One region of the Streptococcus nasisuis genome, then DNA from elsewhere that is predicted to be linked to it. Evidence: predicted binding sites of a transcription regulator. Region 1 holds the regulator's gene; the other holds the start of a gene.
The links. The regulator NrdR, encoded in region 1, represses ribonucleotide reductase genes. The targets are predictions, from matches to a motif close to ACACNATATATNGTGT.
Positions count from the first base shown of each region.

Region 2: the regulator NrdR is predicted to act here: its motif matches at 4,922-4,937, upstream of nrdH (glutaredoxin-like protein NrdH).

Region 1 covers NZ_CP162268.1:2,217,470-2,225,386, reverse strand. Annotated here, with positions in the region: gene trxB (thioredoxin-disulfide reductase) at 1-244, shown strand, start outside; gene AB1F57_RS11265 (YceD family protein) at 253-786, shown strand; gene gndA (NADP-dependent phosphogluconate dehydrogenase) at 901-2,325, shown strand; gene AB1F57_RS11255 (DNA-binding response regulator) at 2,403-3,095, shown strand; gene AB1F57_RS11250 (AI-2E family transporter) at 3,451-4,569, shown strand; gene nrdR (transcriptional regulator NrdR) at 4,651-5,142, shown strand; gene AB1F57_RS11240 (replication initiation/membrane attachment protein) at 5,129-6,289, shown strand; gene dnaI (primosomal protein DnaI) at 6,289-7,188, shown strand; partial or broken gene AB1F57_RS11230 (nitroreductase family protein) at 7,185-7,897, shown strand; gene der (ribosome biogenesis GTPase Der) at 7,914-7,917, shown strand, end outside.
Region 2 covers NZ_CP162268.1:1,635,041-1,642,957, forward strand. Annotated here, with positions in the region: gene icd (NADP-dependent isocitrate dehydrogenase) at 1-969, opposite strand, end outside; gene AB1F57_RS08250 (citrate synthase) at 972-2,090, opposite strand; gene acnA (aconitate hydratase AcnA) at 2,087-4,756, opposite strand; gene nrdH (glutaredoxin-like protein NrdH) at 5,074-5,292, shown strand; gene nrdE (class 1b ribonucleoside-diphosphate reductase subunit alpha) at 5,322-7,481, shown strand; gene nrdF (class 1b ribonucleoside-diphosphate reductase subunit beta) at 7,672-7,917, shown strand, end outside.

The DNA of each region.
Region 1 (7,917 bases):
TGAATTTGGCGGAGTCTTTGTCTATGTAGGGTTGGATCCGATGACTGAAAGCGTTGCGGATTTGGGTATTACCGATGAGGCTGGCTGGGTTGTGACCAATGAAAAAATGGAAACCAGCAAGTATGGCATCTATGCCATCGGCGACATTCGCCAAAATCAGCTCCGTCAGATTGCGACGGCTGTTGGAAATGGTGCAGTAGCTGGACAGGAAGTCTACAACTACATTACAGAACACGCTGAATAGGAGAGCCTATGTTTCACATTTACGATATTCAGAAAAATCCAGACGGTATTTCTTTTGAGAAAACACTGGATTTGACCCAGGAAATTCAGGGGCGTTCCGGCGAGGTTTTGGACCTATCGCCTGTCCAGGTGTCTGGTCGTGTCCATTTTGAGGCGGGGATCTTTTTCCTAGATTACCAGATGACCTACGACATTACCCTGGCTTCTAGCCGTTCGCTCCAGCCGGTGGTCTTACGTCGTGAGGAGCAGGTCAACGAACTCTTTGTGGCCAATGAAGCTGCTCTCAAGGACCAGGATTTGATTGACGAAGATATGGTTTTTGTGGTGGAAGAGGACTGCATTGTCCTAGAAGAAAGTGTCGCTGACAACATTATTCTCAACATTCCGATCAAGGTTTTGACGCCAGAAGAAGAGGCTGGGCAGGATTTGCCGTCGGGCCAATCTTGGACCCTGATGACCGAGGATGATTTCCAACAGGAAGCCCAGGAAAAGAAAGAGGCTAATAGCCCATTTGCTCAATTGCAGGGCTTGTTCGATGAGTGAAAAAGCTAGTGAAAGATTCAGAAAAATGTCGGAAGGTTAAATTATCAGAAAATTCTTGCCACTAGACTCTTTTCGGTGTATAATAGAAGATAGTAATTATAGGAGTTAGTATACATGACAAAAGCAAACTTTGGTGTAATAGGGATGGCCGTTATGGGTCGTAACCTTGCTCTTAATGTTGAATCACGTGGTTACACAGTAGCCATTTACAACCGCTCTGCTGATAAGACAGAAGATGTGGTAGCTAGCAACCCAGGCAAAAACTTGGTACCAAGCTATGATGTGGAAAGTTTTGTCGCATCTATCGAAAAACCACGCCGTATCATGCTCATGGTTCAAGCAGGGCCTGGTACAGATGCAACTATTCAATCTCTCTTGCCACACTTGGATGAAGGCGACATTTTGATTGATGGCGGAAATACCTTCTACGAAGATACCATTCGCCGTTCAAAAGAATTGGCAAATTCAGGCATCAATTTCATCGGTACAGGTGTGTCCGGTGGTGAAAAAGGTGCCCTTGAAGGTCCGTCTATCATGCCTGGTGGTCAAAAAGAAGCCTACGAATTGGTAGCGGATGTCTTGGAAGAAATTTCTGCAAAAGCTCCAGAGGACGGCGCTCCATGTGTGACTTATATCGGCCCAGATGGCGCTGGTCACTATGTAAAAATGGTCCACAACGGTATCGAGTATGGCGACATGCAGTTGATTGCTGAGTCTTATGACCTCATGCAACACTTGTTGGGCTTGTCAGTTGACGAAATGGCTGACATCTTTACTGAGTGGAACAAGGGTGAATTGGACAGCTACCTGATTGAAATCACTGCGGATATTTTGCAACGTAAGGATGATGAAGGTCAAGAAGGACCAATTGTTGACTATATCATGGATGCGGCTGGTAATAAGGGTACTGGTAAATGGACTAGCCAATCATCACTTGATTTGGGTGTGCCATTGTCACTCATCACAGAATCTGTATTTGCTCGCTATATCTCAACGTACAAAGAAGAGCGTGTAGCAGCTAGCAAGGTTCTTCCAAAACCAGCACCATTTGCTTACGAGGGTGATAAGGGTGAATTGGTGGAGAAAATCCGTCAAGCCCTTTACTTCTCAAAAATCATGTCTTATGCACAAGGTTTTGCGCAATTGCGCGTAGCGTCTAAAGAAAATAACTGGAACTTGCCATTTGGCGAAATCGCTAAAATCTGGCGTGCAGGTTGTATCATCCGTGCTCGTTTCTTGCAAAAGATTACCGATGCTTATGGACGTGATCAAGATTTGGCAAACTTGCTCTTGGATGAATACTTCCTTGACGTAACAGCTAAGTACCAACAAGCTGTCCGTGACGTTGTTGCCTTGGCAGTTCAAGCAGGTGTGCCTGTGCCAACCTTCTCAGCAGCTATTACTTACTTTGACAGCTACCGCGCTGAGAACTTGCCAGCAAACTTGATTCAAGCACAACGCGACTATTTTGGTGCCCACACTTACAACCGTAAGGACAAAGAGGGTGTCTTCCACTATGACTGGTATAGCGAAAAATAAATAATAGAAGTAGGGCGTGCAAGCGCCCTTCTTTCTGACTGAAATGGTCTTGAAACTTTCGATTAGATAAGGATATTATGGCTAAGAAAATTTTGATTGCAGGTCGTGAGCGCAATCTCTCGCATTTTGTTTCCATGGAATTGCAGAAGAAGGACTATTTGGTGGACTATGCTTCTACTGGCCAGGAGGCTTTGTCCTTGGCGCATGAGACGGATTTTGATTTGATTCTCATGAGTTTTCAGCTGTCAGATATGTCCAGTAAGGAATTGTCCACGCAGTTATTAGCTATCAAACCTGCATCCGTCCTGATTGTGGCTATTGATTCGGCAGATGTGGATGAGCATGGCGAGGAAGTCTTGTCCTATGCGGTTTCCTATGTGGTCAAGCCCTTTGTCATCAGCGAATTGGTCGAGCAGATTTCAGCTATTTTCCGTGGTCGGGATTTTATTGACAATCATTGTACTCAGGTTCCCTTGCAGGCTGCTTATCGAGATTTGAAAATCGATTTTCAAAATCGCACGGTATCCCGTGGAGATGAGCTGATTAACCTGACTCGTCGAGAGTACGATCTCCTGGCGACCCTGATGAATAGTCCTGAGCCTGTCACTCGCGAACAATTGTTAGAGCGGGTTTGGAAATACGAGGCGACATCATCGGAAACCAATGTGGTGGATGTCTATATCCGCTATCTGCGTGGGAAATTGGATGTAGCTGGAAAACCGTCCTATATCAAGACAGTTCGCGGTGTTGGATATGCCATGCGTGACTAAGTAAGGAAGGCTTGTCCTTTCTTGAATTTGTAGACAGAGTTTTTTTCGGACTTTCCTGAGGTGATGTCGGACGGTAGCGACTTCCTTCGGAATTTCATACCTAGCCATTGAGCCTAAGGTCTCCATGGCTCCGAATGCTTGAAATTACAACGTTTCAAGCATTTTCATCACAACGGAAAGCCTCGGTTTAGGCTCGCTCCGCTCGCAAAATAAATCAAATTTTTATTTTTCTTAGCAGAGCTACTCAGTTTATTTTACCTAGAGCATAGTTTGTCTACATTCTGAAGAAAGGCTTGTCCTTTCTTTTTTGCTGGGCTTGTGTTAGTATTGTTAGTAAGAAATCTAAGGAGTAATTATGAATTCGTCATTTAAAGAAAAGGCCTTGCTAATTTTATTGGCGGGTGCAATCCTCTTAGCTGTCCTTAATTGGTCGGCCTTGTACGCTATTATTAAGCTTGTCCTAGCAAGTATGAACTCTCTCTTCATTGGAGCAATCATTGCTTTCATCTTGAATGTACCTATGAAAAAGCTGGAAGAACAGCTTGAAAAGGTTGCTTTTTTGAAAAAATCCAGCCGTAGTTTGGCCATTGTAGGGGTCCTCATTGCCTTTGTGATGATTGTGACAGGTTTGGTTCTGATTGTCTTGCCAACCCTGACCAAGACAGTTTCAGAGCTAGTAACCGTCAGCCGGACGGCTATTCCAAAATCGGTCACAGCCCTTACGGATTTTCTGGAGTCCAACGGTTTCTTGTCTGGCCAGATTGGTGACCAGATTGCAGGTTTTATTGAACAATTTAGGAATCTAGACTTTATTTCTAGTATTGTCACTCCGGTTCTGTCTCATCTGGTATCCAATGTTACAGGCATTTTTTCCAACACAATGACCCTGGTTATGGCCTTTTTCTTCACTTTGGCTATCCTGGGAAGCAAGGAACATCTGCAGTCCATGACGGGGAAACTCTTGCAGGCTACTCTGCCACAGAAAGCAGTTCGTCTGATCAACTACGTCGGGGAAGTTGTGATAGATACCTATGATAAATTCTTGATGAGCCAAATTGTAGAGGCCGTTATTATTGGGGTCCTGGTCTTTGTCAGCTATGGACTTTCTGGCATCCCCTATGCTAGCATGGCCGGTATTTTGGCAGGGGTCCTATCCTTTGTTCCCTATATCGGTCCATTTACAGCCTGCCTGATTAGTGCCCTCTTTGTGGCGGTACAAAATCCTTTGTTGGCTCTGTGGTCTATTGTTCTCTTCCAAATCATTCAATTGATTGAGGGAAATGTCATCTATCCGCGCGTAGTTGGACAGTCGGTTGGTCTGCCAACCCTCTTCACCCTGGCTGCAGCCCTGATTGGTGGAAATTTGTTTGGCCTTCTAGGAATGGTCTTCTTCACACCAATTTTTGCGGTCATTTACCGTCTGGTCAGGGAATGGGTTCACCATCGCTTGGATGACCAGATTGAAGGTGCTTAGGAAAGCGTGCTTATCGCTTTCTTTTATTTTTGACTATTTTATGCTATACTGAAGTGATAAAAGCAAAGTAGGAGAAAGAGTATGCGTTGTCCAAAGTGTCAGAGTTTGAAGTCAAGTGTTGTTGATAGTCGCCAGGCAGAAGATGGGAATACCATCCGTCGTCGCCGTTCCTGTGACCAATGTGGTCAGCGTTTTACCACCTATGAGCGAATTGAGGAAAAAACACTAGTAGTTGTTAAAAAAGACGGCACCCGTGAGCAATTTTCGAGAGAGAAAATTTTTAATGGCATCATTCGTTCGGCTCAGAAACGTCCAGTATCAACCGGTGATATTGATCAGGTGGTCAATCGAATTGAACAAAAGGTTCGCGCCCAAAATGATAGCGAAGTAGAAAGTGACTTTATCGGCAATTTGGTCATGGAAGAATTAGTTGAACTAGATGAAATCACTTATGTACGCTTTGCCTCTGTCTATCGTTCTTTCAAAGATGTTGGTGAGTTAGAAAACTTGCTCAAGCAGATGATTTCTAAGGGGTCAAAAGTGAAACCAGGTGTCAAAGATGAAACCAAATGATCCCTTTACCTATCTGAAAGCTGGAAATTTTGCACCTGATGTAATCAGCCTGAGCAAATGTTACCAGCCCATCATCGGTTTGGATGCGCTAGCGCTGTATTACTATTTATATAGTTTTGGTGACTCGGGGCAGGGGCGTTACCAATGGACTAGCATTCTAAATCACATGAATGTTGGCTTTCATCGCTTGCAGCAGGCGCTGGATATTCTGTCAGCAGTGGGTCTGTTGAAGATTTATCAGCTTGACGAGACTAGGGGCCTAGAGCTAGTACCTCCTTTAAGCGTCGGAGAATTTTTAGGCAAGCCCTTGTATAGGCATCTTCTTGAGCAAAGAATTGGCGAGGTTTCTGTGGAGAATCTCATACCCGCTAGCCCTAGCCAGGATAAGAATGTTTCCAAATCTTTCTCAGACGTTTTCGATGTGGAAGGACAGATTTCTCCTGTAGTTAAGAGTAAGAGGGACTTTGACTGGTCAGCCTTCAAGGCTATGATGGCCAAGGACCAGCTACGATTTCAGGATGAGACGAACGATGTGATTGCTCTTAGTCACATAGCAGAGCGGTCAGGCTGGACCTGGTTGGAAACCTATCGCAAGGCCAAGGAAACGGCTATCGGCCAGGTTATTTCGACCAAACGACTGTCACAGTCAGACCAAGCCTTCTCTAAACAAACGAGTGGGCTCACAGACCAGGAAAAAATCATCGTTCGTGAGGCCAGGTCCAAGTCTAGTCTGGAATTTTTGGTCTTCATTAAGGAACAAAGAAAGGCAGCAGTGACCCAGTCGGAGCGCAAGTGCCTGACAGATTTGGCTCAAATTGGTCTCTTGGATGAAGTTATCAATGTCCTTGTTCTTTACACTTTTAATAAGGTGGATTCGGCCAATCTCAATGAAAAATACGCCCTCAAGTTGGGCAATGATTTTTCCTATAAGGGGATTGGAAATGCAGAGGCAGCTGTCCTTTATCTGAGGGAATTGAAAGCAGGAAACAACAAGAAGGCAAGCGCCCAGAACAAGCAAGTATCAGCAACTAATGTTCCGGACTGGAGCAAGGAAGAAGTTAAGCAAGAGCAAACGAGAGAAGGACAGGCCCAACTAGCCGCCCTCTATCGCGAATTGGAAGAAATGGAAACACAAGGAGGTGGCTGATGAAATCAGTGCAAGACAGGCTGTCACAAACAGCCAACCCTAGTCGCAAGTCCTATCAAGAACTCTACCAGGAGATTGTAGCGGATACAGATGTGGCTGACTTTATAAAAAAACAAGGTCTGACACAGCAGGAAATTACCTTGTCTATTTCCAAATTTTTGGAATATATCAGCCAGCGCGACCAGTTTCTCAAGCAAGACAAAAGTTATATGGCCAAGGGCTACCAGCCTGTTCTCATCATGAATGAGGGCTATGCGGACGTGTCCTATTTGGAAACGGCAGAATTGGTCGATTATCGTCGTCTGGAAGCTATCAAAAATCGCATTCAGCTCATCAATATGCCAGCCAGTCTGAAAAATGTGACGGTGGCGGACATTGATAAGAACGATGAAAATCGGGTGGAAGTCATGTTGGCCATTGCTGATTTTGTCAAACGCTTTGATGAAAAGCCCAAAGGACTCTATATTTACGGTCATTTTGGCATTGGCAAGTCCTATCTCATGGCTTATTTGGCTAATCTCTTGTCTAAAACGCATTTGCAGTCGACCACCATGCTCCATTATCCGACTTTTGTGGTGGATATAAAAAATGCCATCAAAGACGGTTCAGTTAAGGAGCGAATTGACGAAATCAAGATGGCTCAAGTCTTGGTATTAGACGATATCGGAGCGGAGCAACATAGTCCGTGGGTGCGTGATGATGTTTTACAGGTCATTCTTCAGTACCGTATGCAGGAAAATCTGCCGACCTTCTTTACTTCCAATTTCTCCTTTGATGATTTGGAACGTCATTTTGCATCCGGCAAGTCTGGTGATGAGACCTGGCAGGCCAAACGGGTTATGGAGCGGATTCGTTATTTAGCACGTGATTTACATTTGAAAGGAAATAACCGCCGATGAATGAAACGATTGATTTAATGTTGAAACATAGCTCTGTTCGTCGTTTTACGGAGGAGCCTCTTGTATCAGAAGATCTTGAAGCAATCATCGCAGCTGGGCGAGCTGCCTCTAGCTGGAAAAATTTTCAGTCCTATTCCATTGTTGTCGTCCAAACAGAAGCGAAAAAACAAGCACTATATGACTTGGTACCACAGCCTGCCATTCTTCAAGCTCAGGCAATTCTTGTTTTTGTTGGGGACCATAATCGTGCCAGCAAGGCGGCGGAGCTTCATGGTTCAGACTTTGATGCCAAAGGACCAGAGAATCTCTTGATTTCATCAGTTGATGCTTCTTTGGCCGGTCAGAATACCTTATTAGCGGCAGAAAGCTTGGGCTACGGCGGAGTGTTTATTGGACTGATTCGCCATAAGGCTTTAGCAATAGCGGAGCTGTTCAATTTGCCGGATTATACCTATCCCATTTTCTGTATTGCTCTAGGGCGCCTGCTCAACATCATCCAGTTAAACCACGTTTGGCGACAGAGGCAATTGTCTTTGAGGAAGAGTATGTTGAGCAGGATATTGAAATCATCAAATCCTACGATCAGATCCAGACAGTATACGCTGGAGACCGCCAGACTGAATTGTGGTCAGAACGGATTGTAGCCCAATTTAGCCAGGCAGAACAAGCTGAAACCAAGGCTATTTTAGAAAAAAATAAATTATTGTAAGAGAAGAGGAGGAGCTATGG
Region 2 (7,917 bases), 580 kb from region 1:
AATATCTGGCGCTGTTCCATGTGTAGCTTCAAAGATGGCATGTCCCGTTTGGTAATTGATATTTGCACCTGGTGAGATACCGATACCGCCAACCTGGGCAGCTAGGGCATCCGAAGCGTAGTCTCCGTTGAGATTGGTGAGGGCCACCACATCGAACTTTTCAGGAGCAAGTAAGATTTGCTGAAGGAAATTGTCCGCAATAATATCATTGACAACCAAGTCACCTGACGCAAGTTGCTCTGCATATTCTTCCTGGGCCAATTCATAGCCCCATTTACGGAAACCACCTTCCGTGAACTTTTGAATGTTGCCCTTGTGGACCAGGGTTACATTTTTTAGGCCATTTTCCAAGGCGTAATCAATAGCAGAGCGAACTAAGCGCTTGCTGCCTTCCTCAGAAATCGGCTTGATACCGATACTGGATGTCTCAGGGAAACGAATTTTACTAACTCCCATCTGGTCCTTCAAGAAAGCAAGCACCTGTGCTACTTCAGCAGTTCCAGCATCCCATTCGATACCTGCATAAATATCTTCGGTATTTTCACGGAAAATCGTAATATTGGTCTTTTCAGGCTCTTTGAGCGGGCTAGGTACACCCTTGAAATAGCGTACCGGACGCACACATGCGAAAAGGTCCAACTCCTGGCGCAGGGCGACATTGAGCGAGCGATGTCCCTTACCGACTGGCGTTCCCAAGGGCCCCTTGATAGCCAAGAGGTGGTCCTTAATGGTGGCTAAGGTCTCGTCTGGTAAGGAAGTTCCTGTTGTTTCATAGGCCTTTTCACCGGCCAATACTTCCTTCCAGACAATCTGACGCTGGCCATCATAAGCCTTTTCAACTGCCGCATCAATCGCAGACTGAGCCGCTGACCAAATATCCTTACCGACACCGTCCCCCTCGATATAGGGAATAATGGGTTGGTCAGGAACCAGCAACTTTCCATTTTCAAATCTAATTTTTTCTGCCATACTTATCTCTTTCCGATTGGGATATAGGTCAAATTCCGTCCACCTAGATAGGACGAACGAGGACGGATGAGCTTATTGTTCTTGCGTTGTTCCTGTACATGGGCAATCCAGCCGGCCATACGGCTCATGGCAAAAATCAAGGTAAAAATATCACTGTCAATGCCCAAAACATGGTATACCGTCGCCGAATAGAAATCCACATTGGGAATCAAGCCTTTTTTGTGTTTGATAAAGTCCTCTACTTCTTCGGACAAGCGATAGAAGGCCTCATCATCCGTTCCCATTGTCAAATCACGCGCCATTTCCTTCAAATATTCTTGACGAGGATCCACCGTTTGATAAACCCGGTGACCAAAGCCCATAATTTTTTCTTTTGAGTCCAATTTTTGCTGCAAGTAACCTTCTGTATCACCAAATTCACGGATAGCCAGCAACATATCGAAAACCCGCTCATTAGCTCCGCCATGTAGAGAACCCTTGAGCGTTCCAATAGCTGTCGTCACGCAAGAATAAATATCTGTCAGGGTGGAGGCGGTCACGCGCGCCGCAAAGGTCGAGGCGTTGAGTTCATGGTCAGCATGGAGGACCAGTGCCTTGCTAAAGGCCTTGACTTGCAAATCTGTCGGCTCCTGCCCATTGAGCATATAGAGGAAATTAGCGGCAAAGCCCAGATCCTCACGAGGCTCAATCGGCACCAAGCCCTTCCGCAGACGAGCAAAGGTTGCAATGATTGTCGGAACCTTAGCCATAATCTGAATCGACTGGTCATAGAGGGCCTCCAGCGAACTTTCCTCAGCCCGAACATTGTAAACACCTAAGAGTGACACCGTTGACCGCAAGACACTCATCGGGTGCAGGTGTCTGCGTGACTGGATGAGAATGCACTGCTCCACCGCATCAGAAATGGCATACTCAGCCCGCAAGGCTTTTTCAAAATAATTGAGCTCAATCTGCGTCGGGAGGTGCAGATTCCAAAGCAAGTAAATGACCTCTTCAAAAGACGCATTATTGTCCATCAACTCTGAAATATCATAACCAGCATAGGAAAGGCGGTCATTTTCAATCGCACTAATGCGCGTATCGCAGGCAATGGCATCTTTCAATCCATTTGTTTCTGTCATAGTTGACCTCCTAGTTTCTTTCTCACCACCATTGGCAAAATGCCTCCGTGGCGGTAATAACGAATATCAGCCTCCGCATCAAAGCGAGCCAGAGCCTGAAATTCCTTGGTTTCATTTTCCGAAATAGCCCGAACAGTTACCATCTGACCAACTGTCACATCCTCCGGCAAATCGATAGAGTAGGTTTCCAAACCAGTCAAGCCCAGACTGTCTACTGTCTGCCCCTCAAGGAATTGCAAGGGTAGGACACCCATCATGACTAGATTAGAGCGGTGAATGCGTTCAAAGGATTCTGCCAATACAGCCTTGACACCCAAAAGATTGGCCCCCTTGGCTGCCCAGTCACGACTAGAACCCATCCCATAGTCCTTACCAGCAATTACCAGGCTACCAATTCCAGCCTCCTGATACTTCATAGCAACATCATAAATCGGCAGAATTTCGCCATCATACTTGGTAAAACCACCAATTTTTCCATCTGCCAACTCATTTTTAATCCGGATATTGGCAAATGTTCCTCGCATCATGACCTGGTGGTTCCCACGGCGACTACCATAGGAGTTGAAGTCAAAGTATGAAATCCCATTATCCTCTAGGTAGCGAGCAGCGGGACTGAGCCGCGCAATGTTCCCCGCTGGTGAAATGTGGTCGGTAGTGACAGAGTCTCCAAATTTGGCCAGGACTGCTAGATTGTCCAAAGGCTTGATAGATAAATCCGCCTGCATATTATCAAAATATGGCGGGTTTTGAATGTAGGTTGACTTGTCATTCCAGGCATAATTTTTATCCGATGTCGTTTCAATGGCGTTCCAAGCTTGACTATCTGTAAAGACCTGTTGGTATTCTTCCTTATAAAGGTCACGGGTCACATACTGCTCGATATAGGCATCTACTTCTTCACGACTTGGCATGATGTCTGAGAGATAGACAGGTTGACCATTCTGGTCTTGACCAAGCGGCTCTGTCGTCAAGTCAACATTCATGTTTCCTGCAATGGCATAGGCCACTACAAGGGGCGGACTTGCAAGGAAATTAGCTTTGACAAGCGGATTGATACGGCCCTCAAAGTTGCGGTTACCAGACAAGACTGCCGAAACCAGCAAATCTTCTTCCTTAATGGCTTCTGCAACTTCTACTGGCAAATCACCGGAATTCCCGATACAAGTGGTACAACCATAGCCGACCAAGTTAAATCCAAGCGCATCCAGATAGGTTTGGAGGCCTGAATTTTTCAAGTAACCTGTAACAACTTTTGAACCAGGTGCCAGAGAAGTCTTGACCGTTTTATTGACTGTCAGGCCTTTTTCAACCGCATTCTTAGCCAGTAATCCTGCCGCTAAAAGTACGTAGGGGTTAGATGTATTTGTACAAGAGGTAATAGCGGCAATGGCCACATGACCTGTCTGAATCGTCTCATCTCCGTCTGCATAATGCACCGTCGCTGTCTTATCTAGCTCTGCCTTGTCCAAACCAAAACCACGAACACCAACTTCACGAGTGATGCTGGCAGCAAATTCCTCCTTGGCATCGGTCAATTCAATCAAATCTTGCGGCCGTTTTGGTCCAGAAATAGACGGCACCACCGTTGACAAATCCAACTCCAAAACCTTGGTGTAGGTTGGGAAATTGACCTCATCGTAGAACAGATGATTGACCTTGGCATAAGCCTCCGTCAAGGCGATATGGTCCTCTGAACGGTTGGTCAGGCGCATGTAGTTCAAGGTCTCAGCATCGATCGGGAAGTAACCACAAGTCGCGCCATACTCAGGTGCCATGTTGGAAACCGTCGCCCGGTCAGCCAGTGCCAATGAAGACAGACCTGGTCCAAAAAATTCAACAAACTTGCCGACAACATTTTCCTGGCGGAGCAATTGTGTCACCCGTAGAGCCAAATCTGTCGCTGTTGCAACCTTGGGCAGACTGCCTGTCAAATGAACACCAATCACTTCTGGAATTGGGAAATAAGACGCCTCTCCCAACATAGCTGCCTCGGCCTCAATACCTCCGACACCCCAGCCCAGAACACCGATACCGTTGATCATGGTCGTATGGCTGTCCGTACCGAACATAGAATCTGGATAAAGTAGGCCATCCTGCTCGATGACAACATCACTGAGGAACTCAATGTTGACCTGGTGGATAATCCCTGTTGCAGGTGGCACAGCCCGATAATTCTCAAAAGAGTTTTCCGCCCATTTTAAGAATTCATAACGCTCGTTATTGCGCTCAAATTCTAGCTCAATATTTTTTTCCAGAGCCTGGTCCGTACCGAAGTAATCGACTTGCACAGAGTGGTCAACCACCAAATCAACTGGAATTTCGGGGTTGATCAAATCAGGACTGCCACCCGCCTTAACCACCGCATCACGCATGGATGCAAGGTCAACCACAACTGGAACCCCTGTAAAATCCTGCAAAATAACACGACTAGGCTTAAAAGGAACCTCACCCTGTGGAGTTGCAGCCTGGTAGGTCACCAAATCTTTAACGTGACTTTTGGTCACATCTACACCATCTTCCTTACGAAGTAAGCTTTCTAGCAGAATACGAATCGTATAAGGGAGTGCATGAATATTCACACCATGTTCTTGGGCAACCTCTCCCAAATCATAGTAAGAGAATAATTTTTGTTTGTGTTCAAAATTCGATTTGTTCTTTTGAGTCATGTCTGTTACCTCTATGTATTCATTATGTATATTATACTGGAAGTTGCTTTTTTTATTCAAACACAACTTAACCATGAATGTTATATTTTATAACATATGGTTATTTCGCATAGAAAACAGCTCTACTACGGCTTAAACAAGGCTTGTAGACCTCATTTTCAGAAAACACTACATGTAGTATTTTCTTGTTCGATAATCATCTATATTTTGTGATTTGTTTAAGCTAACCCCTTGACTTTAACCCCAAAATCTTGTATTCTAGATTGGTAAATTTGAAGGAAATTATGCAATTTCCTTGTCAACAAAGGAGAAATCGAATGGTTACTATCTATTCAAAAAATGATTGTGTACAGTGCAAGATGTCTAAGAAATTCCTAGACCAACACGGTGTGGAATACAAGGAAATCAACCTGGATGAGCAGCCAGAATTTATTGACCACGTCAAAGGACTTGGTTTCTCAGCAGCCCCAGTGATTGAAACCGAAAACGACGTTTTCTCTGGTTTCCAACCTGCAAAATTAAAAGCCTTAGTATAAGAACCCTATTATAGAAAGAGATTGCGACTATGAGTTTGAAAGATTTGGGCGATGTGTCCTACTTCCGTTTAAATAACGAAATCAACCGTCCTGTCAATGGGCAAATCCCCCTCCACAAGGATCAGGAGGCCCTTAAAGCCTTTTTCAAGGAAAATGTTATCCCTAACAGCAAGCAATTCGATAGCATTTTGGATAAAATCAACTATCTTGTCGAGGAAAATTATTTAGAAAAAGAATTTTTGGAGCAGTACAGCCCAGAATTTCTCATTAAAATTGACCAATTTTTGAAAGACCAGAACTTCCAATTTAAGTCTTTCATGGCAGCCTACAAGTTTTATAACCAGTATGCCCTCAAGACAAACGACGGTGCTTACTATCTGGAAAGCATGGAGGACCGCGTCCTCTTCAACGCCCTCTATTTTGCGGAAGGTGACGAAGAATTGGCCTTGGATTTGGCAAACGAGATGATCCACCTGCGTTACCAGCCTGCAACTCCTTCCTTCCTCAATGCTGGTCGTGCTCGCCGTGGTGAATTGGTATCCTGTTTCTTGCTTCAAGTAACAGACGACATGAACTCTATCGGTCGTTCTATCAACTCTGCTCTGCAATTATCCCGTATCGGTGGCGGTGTCGGTATCTCCCTCAGCAACCTGCGCGAGGCTGGCGCTCCTATCAAGGGATATGAAGGAGCTGCATCTGGTGTCGTTCCAGTTATGAAACTTTTTGAAGATAGTTTCTCTTATTCCAACCAGCTTGGTCAGCGTCAAGGTGCCGGTGTGGTTTACTTGGATGTTTTCCACCCAGATATTATCGCCTTCCTTTCGACTAAGAAGGAAAATGCGGATGAGAAAGTTCGTGTTAAAACCCTTTCTCTCGGCATCACTGTTCCTGACAAATTCTACGAATTGGCTCGTAAAAATGAGGACATGTACCTATTCAGCCCTTACTCTGTTGAGCTAGAATACGGCGTGCCATTCAGCTATTTGGACATTACAGCTAAATATGACGAGTTGGTGGCCAACCCTCGCATTCGTAAGACAAAAATCAAGGCCCGCGATTTGGAGACAGAAATTTCAAAACTCCAACAAGAATCAGGCTATCCGTACGTCATCAACATTGACACGGCCAACCGCAGCAATCCAGTTGACGGCAAAATCATCATGTCCAACCTTTGCTCAGAAATCCTGCAAATCCAGACACCGAGCGTCATCAACGATTCGCAAGAATATTTGACAATGGGTACTGACGTTTCATGTAACTTGGGTTCAACCAACATTGTTAACCTCATGAAATCACCTGACTTTGGTCGTTCTGTTCGTGCTATGACACGCGCCTTGACCTATGTTACTGACCATTCGCACATTTCTGCTGTGCCTTCGATTGAGGCAGGTAATGAGCGTGCACATTCGATTGGTTTGGGTGCCATGGGACTTCATTCTTACTTGGCGCAAAACTTGGTGGACTACGGTTCAAAAACAGCCGTTGAATTTACCAATATCTACTTCATGCTCCTCAACTACTGGACTTTGGTAGAATCAAACAACATTGCACGCGAACGCAAGGCGACTTTTGATAACTTTGAAAACTCAAAATACGCAGACGGCACTTATTTCGATAAGTATGTGACAGGCGACTACCAACCACAATCTGACCGTGTTAAAGAATTGTTCCAAGGTATTTTCATTCCAAGCGGACAAGATTGGGCTGACCTGCGTGATAAGGTGATGGCAGACGGTCTCTACCACCAAAACCGCTTGGCAGTTGCACCAAATGGCTCTATTTCCTATATCAATGATGTCTCTGCTTCCATCCACCCAATTACTCAACGGATTGAAGAACGTCAAGAGAAGAAAATCGGTAAAATCTACTATCCAGCAGCAGGCTTGGCAACGGAAACTATTCCGTTCTACAAATCAGCCTACGACATGGATATGCGCAAGGTGATTGATGTCTACGCTGCTGCTACTGAGCACGTCGACCAAGGTTTGTCACTGACCCTCTTCCTCCGCAGCGAATTGCCAAAAGAGCTTTACGAGTGGAAAAATGAGAACAAGCAGACAACCCGTGACCTCTCTATCCTGCGCAACTACGCCTTCAACAAAGGCATCAAGTCTATCTACTACATCCGCACCTTCACCGACGACGGAGAAGAAATCGGATCAAACCAATGTGAAAGTTGTGTAATTTAACGTAGCAAGATTAGCTGTTGGCAAGCCAACTACCTAATCTACGCCAACCGCTATGAGCGGATTAGCTAGTTACCATACGTCAAATTGTGCTGCTTGCAAACAAAGCAATCTAATGAACGTCCTTGGGGCGTTTTTTAGCAAAAAATATGATACAATAGTGTAGATATTTCTAGAAAAGAAAGAGAGAAATATGGAAACCTACTACAAAGCCATAAACTGGAATGCCATTGAAGATGTCATTGATAAATCAACCTGGGAAAAATTGACCGAGCAATTTTGGCTCGACACGCGTATCCCTTTGTCCAATGACTTAGATGACTGGCGCAAATTGACTGCCGAAGAGAAAGACCTGGTTGGCAAGGTCTTTGGTGGTCTGACACTCTTGGATACCCTTCAATCTGAAACAGGTGTTCAAGCCCTCCGCCAAGATGTGAGG